3 regions of the Rahnella sp. PD12R genome follow, and region 1 is predicted to be linked to each of the others. Evidence: predicted binding sites of a transcription regulator. Region 1 holds the regulator's gene; each other region holds the start of a gene.
What was found. The regulator PurR, encoded in region 1, represses purine synthesis genes. The targets are predictions, from matches to a motif close to CANGCAAACGTTTGCNTG.
Positions count from the first base shown of each region.

Region 1 (6,423 bases):
TTTTAGGCAATACTCTGACATCCCTGATGTTTAACCCTACCACTCATGGTAACGAAGCTATGCGCTTACTGTTCACGCTTTTTGTGCTGCTCTTTACCCAGCTGTTTCTGAATATGGCTCATGCGTCGCCACAGACTCGTGTCGCGGCCGACCAGCGAAAGAGTCATGTTAACCAGGTCACGCCTGAAGAACGCCGAAAGCGAAAAACGGCAGCCGCGAAAACCAGCAAGAAAACCAAAGTCGCGCCGGTTTCAGAACCTAAAACTCAGGAAAAAAATTCGAAGAAGAAAGTCAAAAGCACTGAACTGGTTAAGCGAAAGACGTCTTCTGAAAAAACAGTAAAAACGACGCGGGCCGAGAGTAAAAAAGAAAAAACACTCAAGACAACACGGGCCGAGGCGAAAGCAGGGAAGCAAACGAAAACCCGCTCTCTCGCTAAAAACAGCAGTGAAAAGGCCAGTAAAAAAGAAGCGTATGGCCGCCACCGCAAAGGCAAAAAGTTACGTGAAGAAGACAGTAAACCGATAACGCTCAGCGCCACACACAAGAAACGTTATCAGCACGCACAACAAACTGCGATGACCAAACTGATGCACCAGGTCGGCAAACCTTACCGCTGGGGCGGAACGTCACCGAATACAGGTTTCGACTGCAGCGGACTGGTTTACTACGCATACAAAGATTTGATCCGCATTAAAATGCCCCGCACAGCGAATGAAATGTACCACTTGCGCGATGCGGCTCCGGTCAAACGGGGTGAATTAGAATCCGGCGATCTGGTTTTCTTCCGGATTAATAACCGAGGCGCCGCAGACCATGTCGGTGTTTACGTAGGAAACGGGAAGTTTATCCAGTCACCGCGCACCGGCGAAGACATTAAGATCACCTCACTGGGTGACGATTACTGGCAAGATCATTATGTAGGCGCACGTCGGGTAATGACCCCTAAGACGATCCGATAATAAACAATTCGTTAAGTCTGAAGTTTCGCTAATCAGCCATTGAATAGCATTTAACGAAGAGTTTCTGCAGGGAAGAGTATCGGCGGAACGGGTGACTGCGTAAAATTGAAAAGGGCGATTCCTGTTATAGGTAATCGCCCTTTTTTATTGCGGCTTTCACGCAAATCAGTTCATCACTGCGGTGAAGCTGAAAGCAATAATCACGAGCAAAGCGCAGACCGTAGTGATCAAAGAAAATTTCAGGTTGCTGTCCATCAAACCCCCTTACGGATCAAATTGTGGCGTTCGTTTAGCCACACTAAATGTGTGCCAACGCATTTTCTCACAATTCGCATTTAAAATCTTGTGCTGAATGACAACAGGTTCATGACAATTTTACTTCCACTTTCCTGCATTATAAGTGAAAATTGTCGGTTACCACGCCTGTGTGCCGGTCGATTTCACCCGAGAGCATTTCACGCCTCACTCTGAAGAATCCACCCAACGATTTCACTGCCCTTTTCGAAGTCAGCAGTTAAATCCACGCAAGCAAACGATTAACATAATGCTAACGTGCTGAAACACGTGAGCACAGGAGTCATTTTTTACATGGCAACGATTAAAGATGTCGCAAAGCGCGCTGGCGTTTCCACCACAACCGTGTCGCACGTCATCAATAAAACCCGTTTCGTCGCCGAAGAAACCCGAGCCGCGGTTCTCCTTGCAATCAAAGAGTTACACTATTCTCCCAGCGCCGTGGCACGCAGCCTGAAGGTCAATAACACTAAAACTATCGGCCTGCTGGCAACGTCCAGTGAAGCGCCCTACTTCGCCGAAGTGATTGAGGCCGTGGAAAACAGCTGTTTCTCAAAAGGCTATACGCTGATTTTGTGTAACTCGCACAATAATCTGGAGAAGCAACAGGCCTACCTGCAAATGCTGGCGCAAAAGCGCGTCGACGGTTTACTGGTGATGTGCGCGGAATATCCGGACGAATTGCTGAACATGCTTGAAGAATACCGCTCCATCCCGATGGTTGTGATGGACTGGGGCGAAGCGCGTAAGAATTTCACCGACAGCATTATCGATAACGCGTTCGAAGGCGGTTATATGGCCGGACGTTATCTGATTGAACGTGGTCATCGTGATATCGGCGTGATCCCGGGGCAGCTGGCGCGAAACACCGGCGGCGGCCGTTTCCAGGGCTTCGTGAAAGCACTGACGGAAGCCAATATTCCTCTTCGTGAAGAATGGGTCGTTCAGGGCGACTTTGAGCCGGAATCGGGCTATCAGGCCATGCACAAAATTCTGATGCAGAAAAACCGTCCGACGGCCGTATTCTGTGGCGGCGACGTGATGGCAATGGGCGCAATTTGTGCCGCCGATGAACTGGGCCTGCGCGTACCGCAGGATATTTCCGTGATTGGCTATGACAACGTGCGTAATGCGCGCTATTTCTCGCCGGCACTGACGACAGTTCATCAGCCAAAAGAACGTCTGGGCGAAATGGCATTTACCATGCTGCTGGACAGAATTATCAGCAAACGCGAAGAGTCGCAGACCATTGAAGTGCATCCGAAACTGGTTGAGCGCCGTTCCGTGGCCGACGGCCCGTACCGCGATTACCGCCGTTAACTTTCATTAAACGCCTGTGCCGCAGGCGTTTTTTTTGTCAGTCGCGCAACCATTCCCGGTTCATCGTTTCCGTATCGCCCATGTATTCCAGCAGCCACGCCAGCGAAGGCGACGGATTGCTCTGATCCCACGTCAGGCAGCACGGGCTGTCCGGAAATGTATTTTCCAGCGACAGAACCTGCAATTTCTGCTGTTCAATCCAGGGCGTCACGCGGTGAACCGGCATCATGCCTACGCATAAACCTTCATTCAGACATTCCAGCGCACACGTCCAGTCGGGAACCACCAGCCGCCGCTGGTTATCCAGCGTCCAGGTATCGCGTTTCGGCAATGTCCGCGATGTATCTTCCAGGCAAAGCGCCGGATAAGGCCGTAACTGATCGTCACTCAGTGTTCCCGACGTCTGCGCCAGCGGATGTTGTGCGCTGACCACACAATGCCAGTCCATAAAACCCATATCGCGGAAATTGAACCGTCCTCCGACGGGGATCGCCCGCGTCGCGCCGATGGCGACATCCGCCCGCCCGTCTACCAGCGCGTCCCAGACACCGTTAAAGACTTCAGAATGAATGATGAGTTCGGTATCCGGGAAATGGCGATAGAAATCCAGCACCAGCCGCCGCGTCCGCGCGGGTCTAACGATACGGTCAACGGCCACCCGTAATTCTCCGCGCCAGCCGTTGGCGACCTGCTGACACTGGCGGCGGGTCGCTATCATTTTTTTTGTCAGAACGCGTGCTTCATCGACAAAAACTTTACCGGCAGGAGTCAGAACAACGTCGCGGTGTCTGCGTTCAAACAACGGAACAGCCAGCCACTGTTCAAGCTGACGAACGGTGTAGCTGATGGCAGAAGGAACCCGGTGCAAGTCCTGCGCAGCAGCGCTGAAACTGCCTGTTCGGGCGACAGCATCGACCACTTCAAGAGCATATTCTGACCACATCGTTTAGCCTTCAATATTTTTGATAGCAGATTGCAAATATTAGCGTTTCACAAGCCTGTTATCAAAGCGTTAAACTCCGCATCCGATACGATTTCCGCGTCAAATCATCTGCAATAAATAAATTAAAGAGACAATAATGAAACCCTCACTTGGATTTATGCTCTATCTTGCCGGGCTGAGCATGCTTGGCTTTTTAGCGACAGATATGTACCTTCCGGCCTTCAGTGCAATGCAAACCAGCCTGATGACCAGCCCGGGGATGATCAGTGCCAGCCTGAGTATTTTCCTTGGCGGATTTGCCATCGGCCAGCTGTTGTGGGGGCCACTGTCCGACAAGATTGGCCGCAAACCGGTATTGCTGATTGGCTTGGCGCTCTTTGTTGTCGGTTGTCTGGGCGTGCTGTGGGTTGAGAATGTCCGCGCCCTGCTGGCTCTGCGTTTTCTGCAAGCTGTCGGCGTCTGCGCCGCCGCCGTCACCTGGCAGGCGCTGGTGGTGGATCGCTTTTCTGCCGATGTTGCTAAAAAAACCTTTGCCAGCATCATGCCGCTGGTTGCGCTTTCCCCTGCTCTGGCACCTTTACTGGGCGCCTGGGTTCTCAACCATTTTGACTGGGAAGCGATTTTCGTTCTGCTGACCGCTGTGGCAGCTATCTTACTTATCACCACGTTCACACTGCGTGAAAATGCGCCAAAGGCTCATGCTCCTGCTGATAAAGCCGGTTTCGCAAAGCTTCTCGCTTCGCGGGTTTACAGCGGTAACGTGATGATTTATGCCGCCTGCTCTGCTGGCTTTTTTGCGTGGCTGACCGGTTCCCCGTTTATTCTCAGCGACATGGGATATTCCCCGGGCGTGATTGGCCTGAGCTACGTCCCGCAGACTATTGCTTTCCTACTGGGCGGTTTTGGATGTCGTGTGCTGATCAGCAAAACGGATGGGAATAAGGTCCTGCCGTGGCTGCTGGCAGGTTATGGCATCAGTGTGGCGGGTCTGTTCGGCGTGGCTATATTTACTGATGCGGGGCTGGTGAGTCTGTTAATTCCGTTCTGTCTGATGGCTTTGGTGAATGGCGCGATTTATCCCATTGTTGTCGCAAATGCATTAATGCCATTTCCTGCTAATACAGGTAAGGCCGCGGCGTTGCAAAATACCCTGCAGTTGGGTCTGTGTTTCCTCGCGAGTTTGCTGGTTTCCGCATTTATTGTGCAACCACTCATGGCGACAGTCACCACGATGCTGTCTACACTACTGTTGGTAGTTTTAGGCCGCTGGCTGTCACAGCGTCAGGAAGAAGGGCAATCTGGTGAACAGGAACCGGAGCAGAAACAGCAGGCACGGCATGCGAATTAATAGTGATAATGACTTTAAGTAACAATCACTTAATGGACATTTACATTCGCAGCGATTAACTATTGAGAATGCCAGCCGGCGAGCCTATACTCAACTGAACCCAATAAAATAGCATTTTTACAATACTTTTATTACATACTTAGCGTCGGCGCGAGGATCGCGTCACACTATTTATTCTGGTTCGTTTTTCAAGGATGATTTTCCTGCCCACATTTTGTGTGCAGGCGTTCTTCTAATTTCCTCTGTTGGTGTCGAATATCGGACGTGGCGCAAGTCGTCTGTTCTCATAAAGACCTGCACAAATAGCCTTTGCTTTTCCCGGCAGGTTAATAAGTCAGAAGAGAAAGTGATGGAGAAGCTATGAGTTCATCGTGTATAGAAGACCAAAGCATTCAGGACAATCAGTGGTATCGGATAGTCAGTGAAATGCTGGCTACGGCAGACATCCAGGTTAACGGTAATCGCCCTTTCGACCTTAAAGTAAAAAACACTGACTTTTTCAAGCGTGTTTTACAGGAAGGTTCTTTGGGTCTGGGTGAAAGTTATATGGATGGTTGGTGGGAATGCGAGCGCCTTGATATATTTTTCCAGCGCGTTCTCCGTGCCGGTTTGGAAAATAAACTCCCCCACCATTTTAAAGACACACTACGTATCGCAGCAGCACGCCTCACCAATCTTCAGTCCCGCAAACGGGCATGGATCGTCGGGAAAGAACATTACGATTTAGGTAATGATTTATTTACCCTGATGCTCGACCCGTATATGCAATATTCCTGTGGCTACTGGAAAGATGCCACCACGCTTGAAGAAGCGCAGGAAGCTAAACTCAAAATGATCTGCGATAAACTGCAACTGAAACCGGGCCAGCGTTTGCTCGATATCGGCTGCGGCTGGGGTGGACTCTCTGAGTTTGCAGCCCGCAATTATGGCGTCAGCGTCGTCGGTGTTACGATTTCTGCCGAACAACAAAAGCTGGCCCAGAAACGCTGCGAAGGTCTGGACGTCACCATTTTGCTACAGGATTACCGCGATCTTAACGATCAGTTTGACCGTGTTGTTTCCGTCGGTATGTTCGAACATGTGGGTCCAAAGAATTATGAGACCTACTTTAATGTCGCCCGACGCAACATCAAACCTGACGGCATTTTCCTGCTGCACACCATCGGTTCCAACAAAACAGATCTGAGTGTCGATCCGTGGATAGATAAATACATCTTCCCTAACGGATGCCTGCCATCTGTCCAGCAAATTGCTCAAAACAGCGAGTCATTGTTTGTGATGGAAGACTGGCACAACATCGGCGCAGATTATGATCGTACTCTGATGGCCTGGAATGAACGTTTCCAGAAACATTGGCCTGAACTGGCAGAACGTTACGGCGACCGTTTTCACCGGATGTTCACCTACTATCTGAATGCCTGTGCGGGTGCATTCAGAGCGCGTGATATTCAGCTCTGGCAAGTTGTGTTCAGCCCTGAAGGTGTGGATGGCGGGATGCGCGTGCCGCGCTAATGCGCAAAATTCTTTTACCGCGCTACCAAAGCAAAAAACCGGAC
Region 1 is NZ_JAHTMS010000011.1:44,180-50,602, reverse strand. Features, by position in the region: gene KWG64_RS19920 (C40 family peptidase) at 60-962, shown strand; gene KWG64_RS25910 (YnhF family membrane protein) at 1,128-1,217, opposite strand; gene purR (HTH-type transcriptional repressor PurR) at 1,551-2,576, shown strand; gene punR (DNA-binding transcriptional activator PunR) at 2,614-3,519, opposite strand; gene punC (purine nucleoside transporter PunC) at 3,656-4,867, shown strand; gene cfa (cyclopropane fatty acyl phospholipid synthase) at 5,228-6,379, shown strand.

Region 2 (6,423 bases), on a different contig from region 1:
TGACGCAGGCGTAATTTCCACTCAGGAAGATCCCGGGTCAGAGCGCGTTTGAGCCGCGGAAACTTCTCGAAGAAAACTGCCAGGGCTGGCGCGGCCAGTAACCCGACGATCAGTTCCTCAATCAGTTCCCCTTCGCTGATGGCCAGCAGAAGATCCAGTGATTCCAGGGTAAACACGATCAGTGGCCGCTGAAGGTTTGTTGCTGGAGGCGCAGCTGTTCAGAAACCTGTAACAGGCTGGCTTCAATCTTTGCCATCCACGCCGCGGGAACAAACAGGCAGTTCTGCTGCTGGCCGAACTCATGTCTTTGCTGAGCGAGTTTTGCAGTCAGGTCATTCAGCGTATTTTTCATTTCGTCCGGCACCGCGATGTGCTCGTTGCCCGGCAGCGTCAGCGGCGTACTTTGGCGGCTGACATCCAGCACCAGCAATTGCTGCTTATCATCGATTTCGGCATCAATCGTTTGAACAAAACCAATCCCGTTAAGTTTGGCTTTCAGAACACCACCTTTATTTATCCACTCTTCAAGAACGCTGCGTTCAAAAAGCAGATGCGTGACTTTAATCTCGTGCAGATGCAAAGGCGTTTGCAGTAATAGCGTCACTCCGCTGGCAACGAGCGCATCCGGCAGGCTGTATTGTGGCTTACGGCTGAAAATACCGGCTTTTTTGCTCAGCTTAATCGACTGGCGTGAGCTTTGTTGCTGCTGGTATTGCATCCATTGCTGATTGAGTTGCTGGATTTTCATCAGCAAGGTTTGCTGCTGATAAGCCTGTTCAGTGATCAGTTGCTCTATTTGGGTTTGCAGCAGCTGATAGGTATTCAGGTCATGCCAGAGGCAATCTTTCAGCAGAATCAGATCTATCGGGGTGATAGTATTCCGGCCGCTGAAGAAGGCGCAGGCCTGCAACAGGCGGAGTGCTTTTTTCCAGCGACGGTCAGAAACATAAGGCGCCGTGTCGAGTGCATCAAGGCGCTGGCGAAGCTGAAACACCAGTTCAAAGCAACTGTCTGAAAGATTGACTTTATCGATCTCCGGCTGCCATTGTTGGTATTCTTCATCGCTGATACTCAGGGATTCCGCCACCGGATTGGTGCTTTCATTGTTACGGCTGGTTAGCAGTAAGCGGAAATTCTGCTTATCCTGCACTTTATCCAGCCACAGGCGAATCAGCATGCGGTCATACAATGCTTCCAGGCCGCCGTCGGCTTCAGGCAATTCGTTGGAAGCGCTGACCAGCAAACGCAGCGGAATCGGTTCTTCGCGCTCGCCATTACGGAAACGGCGTTCGTTGATGGCCGTCAGCAAGGTATTAAGGATGGCGGGACCCGCTTTCCAGATCTCATCAAGGAAGACAATTTCCGCTTCCGGCAGATAACCTTCGGTCAGACGCAGATAGCGGCCTTCATCTTTCAGGGCCTGAATCGAGAGCGGACCAAAGACTTCTTCCGGGGTGGAAAAGCGCGTCATCAGGTATTCAAAAGCACGCGCATGGCGGAAGGCAAATTTCAGGCGACGGGCGATCAGGCTTTTCGCGATGCCGGGCGGGCCGAGCAGAAAAACGCTCTCGCCGCACAGGGCCGCCAGCAGGCACAGGCGTATGGCATCTTGCCTCTCGTACAGGCCATGTTCTAATGCGTTAGCAAGACGGGCTATCCGTTCTGCCAGAAGGGGGGATTGCGCCATACTGTCTCTTCCGGTTTCCATTTAGTTGTTGAATAGTGTACTGGCTTATGACGATATGCCACGTTTATTTTTATCGCTATAGCTTGTTGATTACTAAAAATTTTCTATTATCAAAATTGTGACCGCGTTCATCTGAATGGCGGTTTAGCTGCACATTTAAGGGTAGGCAATCTGATTTATTCGTGCATACTGTGCGCCTTTTAGTGGGCATCATAAGACTGAGCGCACGCATCGCTTACGGATGTTCGAGCAAAAAAGAAACGAAATATGAGCACTGAACATAAACGGTCACTCCCAGCAGTAACCCTGGCCGCCATTGGTGTGGTCTATGGCGACATTGGTACCAGTCCTCTCTATACCTTAAGAGAGTGCTTTTCTGGTCACTATGGTTTCAACGTTGAACCCAGCGTCGTTTTTGGTTTTCTCTCTCTGATTTTCTGGATGTTAATCCTCATTGTTTCGCTCAAATACCTCACTTACGTGATGCGGGCAGACAACGCAGGTGAAGGCGGTATTCTTACGCTGATGTCTCTGGCTGGCAGAAATACGTCGGCACGTACCACCGCCGTTCTGGTGATCCTCGGCCTGATTGGGGGCAGCTTCTTCTATGGCGAAGTGGTCATCACGCCGGCTATCTCAGTGCTTTCCGCGATGGAAGGTCTGGAAATCGCCGCGCCTGCCCTTGATCCTTATATCGTCCCTCTTTCTATTACTGTCCTGACGTTGCTCTTCATTATTCAAAAGCACGGCACCGGCATTGTGGGCAAACTCTTTGCACCGGTAATGTTGCTGTGGTTCCTGTCGCTGGCGGTTCTCGGTGTGAACAGCATCATGCAGAACCCGGAAGTGCTGCGCGCCATGAACCCGATGTGGGCGGTTAACTTCTTTATTGAGCATAAATCCTTCTCCTTCCTGGCGCTCGGCGCGGTCGTTCTGTCGATCACAGGGGTAGAAGCGTTGTATGCCGATATGGGGCACTTCGGGAAATTCCCGATCCGTCTGGCCTGGTTTACCGTGGTATTGCCTTCTCTGGTGCTGAATTACTTCGGTCAGGGCGCGTTGCTGCTGAAAAACCCGGAGTCGATCAAAAACCCGTTCTTCCTGCTGGCACCCGACTGGGCGCTGATTCCTTTACTGATTCTGGCGACGCTGGCGACCATCATCGCGTCTCAGGCTGTTATCTCCGGTGTGTTCTCCCTGACCCGTCAGGCTGTGCGTTTGGGCTATTTACCGCCGATGCGCATCATTCACACCTCCGAAATGGAAGCGGGGCAGATCTACATTCCTGCGATTAACTGGTTGCTGTATTTTGCTGTGGTGATCGTCATCGCCAGCTTTGAGCATTCGAGTAACCTGGCGGCGGCGTATGGTATTGCCGTCACCGGCACCATGGTGCTGACCAGCATTCTTTCCTGCACGGTGGCGCTTAAAAACTGGCACTGGAAACCGTTCCTGGTCGGGCTTTTGCTGATTGCCTTGTTGTTCATGGATATCCCGCTGTTCGCTGCGAACGCCACGAAACTGTTCTCCGGTGGCTGGCTGCCGCTGACGCTGGGTCTGTGCATGTTCATCGTCATGACCACCTGGAAAAGCGAGCGTTTTCGTCTTATGCGCCGCATGAACGAGCACGGGAATTCTCTCGAAGCGATGATTGCATCACTGGAGAAATCACCGCCGGTTCGTGTTCCGGGGACTGCGGTTTATATGTCGCGCGCCATCAACGTGATCCCGTTTGCGCTGCTGCATAACCTCAAGCACAACAAAGTGTTACATGAGCGAGTTGTCCTGCTGACGTTGCGAACGGAAGATGCGCCTTATGTGCATAACGTCCGGCGCGTCACCATTGAGCAGCTTTCTCCGACATTCTGGCGCGTGGTCGCGAGTTACGGATTTAAAGAAACGCCGAATGTGGAAGAAGTCTTCCACCGCTGTGGTCTGGAGGGATTGCCATGCAGGATGATGGAAACCTCATTCTTTATGTCGCACGAATCGCTGATCCTTACCAAGCGTCCGTGGTATCTGTATTTCCGCGGCAAACTGTTTATGGCGCTGAGCCGTAATGCCCTGCGCGCGCCGGACCAGTTTGAGATCCCGCCGAACCGTGTGATAGAACTTGGTACGCAGGTGGAAATCTGATTTCCCATTCTGCTGTGAACAGGGCACCTTCGGGTGCCCTGTTTTATTTCAGCCTTCTCCCTTTATTTAATCGCTAACTCAAATTGATCTGCGTTTTACGAAACGTTCAGCGAAACGTTTCGACGTTGATCACAATTCCATCACATCTTCATTGCCAAGTTCTGCGAGTCTCATAAACTCATCCGTGAGCGAAACGTTTCGCTGTAGGAGTTAACAATGAAGAAGTCACCGCTATTAAATGCCGAAATCTCAAATGTTATTGCCCGGTTAGGTCATACCGATCAGCTGGTTATTGGCGATGCCGGTCTTCCGGTGCCAGCAGCTTGCCAACGCATCGATCTGGCGCTAACCCAGGGAGTCCCCACCTTTTTACAAGTCTTTGAGGTAGTGACACACGAGATGCAGGTTGAGCGGGCTATCCTCGCCGAGGAAATCCTCACTAAAAATCCTCAACTCCATGAAGCGTTGCTCGCCCAATTGACACAACTCGAACAACACCAGGGAAACACCATTGCTTTGGATTACGTCAGTCATGAGGCGTTCAAAGCGCAAAGCGAAAAAAGTCGGGCTGTAATCCGCAGCGGGGAATGTTCGCCTTACGCGAACGTTATTCTGTGTGCCGGCGTAACCTTCTGAGGCCTTTATGCAACCTTTGCTGAAACTGACAGGGATTGATAAAGCCTTTCCCGGCGTAAAAGCACTTTCCGGCGCGGCGCTCAGCGTTTATCCGGGACGTGTGATGGCGCTGGTGGGAGAAAACGGCGCGGGCAAGTCCACCATGATGAAAGTGCTGACCGGCATCTACCAGAAAGATGCCGGCTCAGTACAGTTTCTTGGCAAGGAAACCACCTTCAATGGCCCTAAAGCTTCTCAGGAAGCGGGGATTGGCATCATCCATCAGGAATTAAACCTGATCCCACAGCTGACTATCGCTGAAAACATCTTTCTTGGCCGTGAGTTCGTCAACGGCTTTGGGCGCATCAACTGGAAGAAGATGTACGCCGAAGCCGATAAACTGCTGGCGCGTCTGAATCTGCGTTACAAAAGCGACCGGCTGGTTGGTGAATTATCGATTGGCGACCAGCAGATGGTTGAGATCGCCAAAGTGCTGAGCTTTGAATCCAAAGTCATCATTATGGATGAGCCGACGGATGCGCTCACCGATACCGAAACGGCTTCTTTATTTAACGTCATTCGCGAACTGAAAGCCGCCGGATGTGGCGTGGTGTATATCTCCCACCGCCTGAAAGAGATTTTTGAGATTTGCGATGACGTCACCGTATTCCGCGACGGTCAGTTTATTGCCGAACGTCCGGTCAGCGAGCTGCAAGAAGATACGCTGATCGAAATGATGGTGGGCCGTCGTCTCGAAGAGCAGTACCCGCGCATAAACCACGAACGCGGCGCACTGCGTTTGCAGGTCCGTAATTTATGCGGTCCGGGCGTGGATAATGTCAGCTTTGAACTTCACAGCGGCGAAATCCTCGGCGTGTCCGGACTGATGGGCGCGGGCCGTACTGAACTGATGAAAATTCTCTACGGCGCGTTGCCACGTAAAAGTGGTTACGTTTCGCTGGATGGCCGCGAGATCGTCACACATTCTCCGCAGGACGGGCTGGCAAACGGCATCGTCTACATTTCCGAAGACCGTAAGCGCGATGGTTTGGTGCTCGGGATGTCAGTGAAAGAAAACATGTCACTGACCGCGTTGCGCTATTTCAGCCACGGCGGCGGGCGTTTGAAACATGCCGATGAGCAACAGGCTGTGGGCGATTTCATCCGTCTCTTCAATATCAAAACGCCTTCAATGATGCAGACCATTGGCCTGCTTTCCGGCGGGAATCAGCAAAAAGTGGCGATTGCCCGCGGATTAATGACGCGGCCAAAAGTTCTGATCCTCGACGAACCGACACGCGGCGTTGATGTTGGCGCGAAAAAAGAGATTTACCAGCTTATTAACCAGTTCAAGCGCGAAGGGCTGAGCATCATTATAGTCTCCTCGGAAATGCCGGAAGTCATCGGCATGAGCGACCGGATTTTAGTGATGCATGAAGGCCATTTGAGCGGTGAATTCCCGATAGAACAGGCAACGCAAGAAGTGCTGATGGCAGCCGCTGTCGGCAAGCAATACGGCGTGACGCAGGAGTAATCAGATATGAGTTCTCAGACATTGCCAGCCAAAAAGCGCTGGATCAGTAAAGAGTGGTTGTTGGAGCAAAAGTCTCTGATTGCGCTGCTGGTGTTGATTGCCGTGGTTTCCTCCATGAGCCCGAATTTCTTCACGGTTAATAACCTGTTCAATATTCTTCAGCAGACGTCGGTCAACGCCATTATGGCCGTGGGCATGACGCTGGTTATTCTGACTTCCGGCATCGATTTGTCTGTCGGCTCTTTGCTGGCGCTGACCGGTGCGGTTGCCGCTTCAATTGTCGGGCTGGAAGTTAATGCGCTGGTTGCTGTGGCGGGCGCGCTGGCGCTGGGTGCCGGTGTCGGCGCTGTCACGGGGTTGATTGTCGCTAAAGGCAAGGTGCAGGCGTTTATCGCCACGCTGGTCATGATGTTACTGCTGCGCGGTATCACGATGGTTTATACCAACGGCA
Region 2 is NZ_JAHTMS010000005.1:4,803-11,225, reverse strand. Features, by position in the region: gene viaA (ATPase RavA stimulator ViaA) at 1-176, opposite strand, end outside; gene ravA (ATPase RavA) at 179-1,687, opposite strand; gene kup (low affinity potassium transporter Kup) at 1,955-3,823, shown strand; gene rbsD (D-ribose pyranase) at 4,040-4,459, shown strand; gene rbsA (ribose ABC transporter ATP-binding protein RbsA) at 4,467-5,972, shown strand; gene rbsC (ribose ABC transporter permease) at 5,979-6,423, shown strand, end outside.
Region 2: a site for PurR is predicted at 4,010-4,027, ahead of rbsD (D-ribose pyranase). Genes of this name have one in related genera too.

Region 3 (6,423 bases), on a different contig from region 1:
AACTGTTGGGCATGCGTCTGACCAGTGAAGGTTTTCGTGTCACAACCGCCGAAAGCGGGGCCGAAGCGCTGCGCGTATTGCACCGTGAACGAATCGATCTGGTGCTGAGCGATTTACGCATGGATGAAATGGATGGCATGGCGCTTTTTGCTGAAATCCAGAAATTTCAGCCGGGAATGCCGGTCATTATTCTGACGGCGCACGGCTCAATTCCCGACGCGGTTGCCGCCACGCAGCAGGGCGTTTTCGGGTTTCTCACCAAACCGGTCGATCGCGATGCGCTGTATAAAGCCATTGATGAAGCGCTGGCGCAGTCCAGTCCGTCGGTGGATGAAAGCTGGCGCGAGTCGATTGTGACCCGCAGCCCGCTGATGTTGCGTTTGCTGGAACAGGCCAATATGGTCGCGCAGTCTGACGTCAGCGTGCTGATTAACGGCCAGAGCGGCACGGGCAAAGAAGTGCTGGCGCAGGCAATCCACGGTGCCAGCCCGCGCGGAAAGAATGCGTTTATCGCCATTAACTGCGGCGCGTTGCCGGAACAGTTGCTGGAATCTGAATTATTCGGCCACGCCAAAGGCGCGTTTACCGGTGCGGTCAGCAGCCGTGAAGGGCTGTTCCAGGCGGCGAACGGCGGAACGTTGTTCCTCGATGAAATCGGCGACATGCCGCTGTCATTGCAGGTCAAACTGTTGCGTGTTTTGCAAGAGCGCAAAGTTCGTCCGCTGGGCAGCAATCAGGATATCGACGTCGATGTGCGGATTATTTCTGCCACGCACCGTGATTTGCCCAAAGCGATGGAAAAAGGCGAGTTCCGCGAAGATCTGTTTTATCGTCTGAATGTCGTGAGCCTGAAATTGCCGGCGCTGAGCGAAAGGGCGGAAGACATTCCGCTGCTGGCAAACCATCTGCTTCGCGTGGCAGCGCAGCGGCACAAGCCGTTTGTCCGCAGTTTTTCCACCGATGCGCTAAAACGGCTGATGGCGGCGAGCTGGCCGGGCAATGTGCGCCAGCTGGTGAACGTGATTGAGCAATGTGTGGCGCTGACCTCTGCGCCGGTCATCAGCGAAGCGCTGGTGCAGCAGGCGCTGGAAGGCGAGAACACCGCGCTGCCGACCTTTGCCGATGCGCGAAACCAGTTCGAGCTGAATTATTTGCGTAAGCTTTTGCAGATAACCAAAGGCAATGTGACGCAGGCGGCGCGTATCGCCGGGCGTAACCGCACCGAATTTTACAAGTTGCTTTCCCGCCATGAGCTGGAAGCCACGGATTTTAAAGAGTAACGGGAATTTACTTTCAGCGGCATCGGGTACATTCCTGCCGCTGAACTATGATACCTTTAGCGCCTTCGCATGCTCCGGCATCCGAAACCAGACTGTGAACCATGCTGCCGCTCAGGAAGGCGGAGAGCAAACGAATGATTATAAGGGTCCGCCATGAAAAAGATTGATGCGATTATCAAGCCATTCAAACTCGACGACGTCCGCGAAGCACTGGCTGAAGTTGGGATCACCGGGATGACCGTGACCGAAGTGAAGGGTTTTGGCCGTCAGAAAGGTCATACCGAACTGTACCGTGGTGCGGAATACATGGTCGATTTCCTGCCAAAAGTAAAAATCGAGATTGTTGTGGCAGATGACATCGTGGATACCTGTGTTGAAACTATCATGACCACCGCGCAGACCGGCAAAATCGGCGACGGCAAAATCTTCGTGTTCGACGTGGCGCGCGTAGTCCGCATCCGCACCGGCGAGCAGGACGAAGAGGCTATCTGATTTCATTCAGAGTCTGAAACAGAAAAGGCTGACATTGCGTCAGCCTTTTTGCTTTTCAGCACGGGTATTCTCAACGTCAGATGACTTTATGCGGGCCGAAACATTCGTAGTGAATGTTGGCTTCGGCAATGTCTAGTGCCAGCAGTTGTTTTGCGGCAAACTGCATGAAGCCCACCGGCCCGCACAGGTAGAAGTGCATCGCCGGATTACTGATTTTATCGCTGACTTTACTCAGATCCATCAAGCCCTGAAACTCGAAATCTTCTCCCGGTAAATCGCTTTCCTGCGGCTGGTTATACCAGACATGGCTTTCCAGCTGCGGCAGATGCGCTTGCGCATCTTTCACTTCACCGGCAAACGCATGAACCGCGCCATTTTCGGCGGCGTGCAGCCACTGAACCGGCGCGTTATGGCCGCGCTGCGCCAGCGTGTTGAGCATGCCTAACATCGGCGTCTGACCAACACCGGCGGAAATCAGCGAGACCGGCGTGGTTTCGCTGACATCCATGAAGAAATCACCGTGCGGCGCGGCGAGGTGAATAATGTCGCCCGGCAGCGCAAAGTTATGCAGGAAATTAGAAACCGCGCCCTGACCTTCACGTTTAATCGCGATACGGTACGTTTTGCCGTTCGGTGCCTGTGTCAGGGAATACTGACGGATTTCCTGATTTTCCAGGGAAGCATCGCGGATATAGACCGCCAGATATTGCCCCGGCTGGAAATCTGCCACCGGCTTGCCATCAGCGGGTTCCAGCAGGAAAGAGGTGATCAGTTCGCTTTGCGGCTGTTTTTCCACAATGCGGAATTCACGGGTGCCGCTCCAGCCACCGGTTTTTTCGGCGCTTTCTTTATAGATTTCTGCTTCACGATTGATAAATACGCCCGCCAACACGCCGTAGGCTTTGCCCCACGCATCCAGCACTTCCTGACCCGGACTGAACATTTCATCCAGCGTTGCCAGCAGGTGTTCACCGACAATGTTGTACTGTTCCGGCTGAATGATAAAACTGGTGTGTTTCTGAGCGATACGTTCCACCGCGGGTAAAAGCGCCGCCAGATTTTCGAGATTCGCCGCATAAGCGCAGATGGCATCAAACAGCGCCTGACGCTGATCGCCATTGCGCTGGTTGCTCATATTGAAGATGTCTTTAAGCTCGGGATTGTGTGCGAACATGCGATCGTAGAAGTGAGCCGTCAGTTTCGGGCCGGTTGCCGCGAGCAAAGGAATGGTGGATTTAACGGTTGCGATAGTTTGTGCATCTAGCATAGTGAACTCCTTCCTCTTCGTCCTTGAAACTGCTGCTGCGTTAGCTGCCCTCAGGAATCCGAATTACTGACTCAGGTCAGCTCATCGGAATTCTTTCGATTGCCGCCTTGCCGCAGCTCCAATGACTTTGAGGCTATTTAGAATGAAAAATAATAACATGCATTTTAAATGCATCTTATATAAACCCACAATTTCTGTAAACACCCCCTTAAGGGGTAGGGCTATTTTCCGGTGAGCGGTATCTCACAAAGCTGAAATTTGACCATGTTCAGGTGAATAAAATTCCCTTGATTATGGGCAGAGGTTCGCAGATCAAAGCCTTGCTGCATCTGGAGCCAATCGTTTGCTTAAAAACCTGAAACTGACCCTATCCGAAGGCGGCCTAAACATTTACACTGTTGCGCAGAACCCGGAAGGGGCGTTTATTTTTAGTTTGTTGAGTCAGGAGATGCGGATGTTAAAGCGTGAAATGAACATTGCCGATTATGATGCTGAGCTGTGGGCAGCAATGGAAAAAGAAGTTGTTCGCCAGGAAGAACATATCGAGCTGATTGCGTCAGAAAACTACACCAGCCCGCGCGTTATGCAGGCTCAGGGTTCGCAGCTGACCAACAAATATGCCGAAGGCTATCCGGGCAAACGTTATTACGGTGGTTGTGAGTACGTCGACATCGTTGAACAACTGGCTATCGACCGTGCAAAAGAATTGTTCGGTGCTGATTTCGCTAACGTTCAGCCACATTCCGGCTCACAGGCTAACTTCGCGGTTTACACCGCATTGCTGCAACCGGGCGACACCATTTTGGGGATGAACCTCGGGCACGGCGGTCACCTGACGCACGGTTCGCCGGTCAACCTGTCCGGTAAACTGTATAACGTGGTGCCTTACGGCATCGACGAAAGCGGCGACATCGACTATGACGACGTTAAACGTCAGGCCGAAACACACAAACCAAAAATGATCATCGGCGGCTTCTCAGCCTTCTCCGGTATCGTTGACTGGGCAAAAATGCGCGAAATCGCAGACAGTGTTGGCGCGTACTTCTTCGTCGACATGGCACACGTTGCCGGTCTGATTGCTGCGGGCGTTTACCCGAACCCGGTTCCACATGCACACATCGTCACGACCACTACGCACAAAACGCTGGCTGGCCCACGCGGCGGTCTGATCCTGGCGAAAGGCGGCAGCGAAGAGTTCTACAAAAAACTGAACTCCGCCGTCTTCCCTGGCGGCCAGGGTGGCCCGCTGATGCACGTGATTGCCGGTAAAGCGGTAGCACTGAAAGAAGCGATGGAACCTGAGTTCAAAGCGTACCAGCAACAGGTTGCTAAAAACGCGCAGGCGATGGTTGCTGTGGTTCTGGATCGTGGCTACAAAGTGGTTTCCGGCGGTACGCACAACCACCTGTTCCTGATGGATCTGGTCGATAAAAACCTGACCGGTAAAGAAGCCGATGCTGCTCTGGGCCGCGCGAACATCACCGTGAACAAGAACAGTGTGCCAAACGATCCGAAGAGCCCGTTTGTCACTTCTGGTGTACGTATCGGTACGCCTGCTGTTACCCGTCGCGGCTTCAAAGAAGCTGAAGTCCGTGAACTGGCTGGCTGGATCTGTGACGTGCTGGACAACGTGAACGACGAAGCGACTATCGAACGCGTTAAACAGAAAGTTCTCGATATCTGTGCACGCTTCCCGGTTTACGCATAATATTTGCGGAGCCGTTAAGCTGCTAAAACCCGCTCCGGCGGGTTTTTTTATGGGCATGTATCAGAATTTGTGAGCTGGCAGACATTATGGAAGTCAGAATTTGTCTGCGGATTGCTAGCGATTGTGAGCTTTGTCAAAGTATTGGCCTCACACCGGAGGATTTATGGAATTGCGTTCCACGCGCTGGCTTGCACTCAGTTATTTCACCTATTTTTTCAGTTACGGCATTTTTCTTCCCTTCTGGGGCTTATGGCTAAAAGGCGAGGGGATTTCCTCCGAAAGCATCGGCCTGTTGCTCGGTGCCGGTTTAGTCGCCCGCTTTCTCGGCACGTTAATTATTTCTCCGTCGATTAAAGACCCGTCTCATCTCATTACCGGGTTGCGTATTCTTGCGTTGCTCACGCTGGCGTTTGCCGTCGGGTTCTGGTTTGGCAACGGTTGGGCATGGCTGATGATCAACATTGCCGGTTTTAGCTTATTCTTCGGGCCGTTAGTGCCGCTGACGGATGCATTAGCGGGGACGCTGCAACGCCAGATCAATATGGATTACGGCAAAGTACGCGTCTGGGGATCGATTGCGTTCGTCATCGGTTCTGCGGTCACCGGCAAGCTGGTTGAGGTTTACGGCCATAACGCGATTTTGTATACGCTGACGGCGGGCATCGCGGCGATGCTGCTCGGCATGCTATTGCGCCCGAGTGTTAAGCCGGTGGGGGAACCGCGCGAAAGCGGAGCGCCGACCATTTCGTGGAAAGCGTTACTGGGCGAAACGCCGGTCTGGCGGTTCCTGCTGTGCGTCACGTTATTGCAGGGCGCGCACGCGGCGTATTACGGATTCAGCGCGATTTACTGGCAGGATGTCGGCTATTCCTCAACGACCATCGGCTATTTATGGTCGCTGGGCGTGGTGGCGGAAGTTCTTGTCTTTACCTTCAGCCATCAGCTGTTCCGGCGCTGGTCGGCGCGGGACTTGCTGTTGTTATCCGCGGTGTGCGGTGTTGTCCGCTGGGGCATGATGGGCGAATTTACCGCGCTGCCATGGCTGATCGTGATCCAGATCTTGCACTGCGGCACGTTCACCGTTTGCCATCTGGCGGGTATGCGCTTCATCGCTTCGCGCCCGCGCGATCAGGTGATACGGTTGCAGTCGGTTTATTCCGCGCTGGCGATGGGCGGCGGAGTGGCCATTATGACGATGGTTTCCGGCTTCCTGTTCGAGCATCTTCACGCTGGATTATTCTGGGTGATGGCGGTGCTGGCGGTTCCGGCGATTTTCCTGCGCCCGAATGTCACACCTTCAGCGCCGGCTGAGACAGCCAGCTAGGGAGCTTCGAGCAGCGAGCGGATACGTTTTCGCTGCTCTTTCGCCAGCGGCAGTTGAGTGTGGATGACTAAAGGATCGGCGTCGGTGCTGCGGATGGCGTAAGGCGTGACAATCATCGCCACGCCGCCCGGCGCGCCGAACTGATAAAAATCCGCAAGCGTCTGATACTTGATATTGAGCGGCAGCAGCGTGGCTTCGCGCAGTTGCTGCTCGACCGCTTCTTCCAGCTGCGGATTGTTGTGCGTCAGCAGCAAAATCTGTTTTTCCTGCAAGGCATTGCCCTGCATCAGCCAGGCGCCAAACGTAATCGCCACCAGCCCGATTTCATCTTCTGAAAGACTGATCAGATATT
Region 3 is NZ_JAHTMS010000001.1:829,259-835,681, reverse strand. Features, by position in the region: gene glrR (two-component system response regulator GlrR) at 1-1,280, shown strand, start outside; gene glnB (nitrogen regulatory protein P-II) at 1,434-1,772, shown strand; gene hmpA (NO-inducible flavohemoprotein) at 1,849-3,093, opposite strand; gene glyA (serine hydroxymethyltransferase) at 3,494-4,747, shown strand; gene KWG64_RS03805 (3-phenylpropionate MFS transporter) at 4,911-6,071, shown strand; gene csiE (stationary phase inducible protein CsiE) at 6,068-6,423, opposite strand, start outside.
Region 3: a site for PurR is predicted at 3,372-3,389, ahead of glyA (serine hydroxymethyltransferase). Genes of this name have one in related genera too.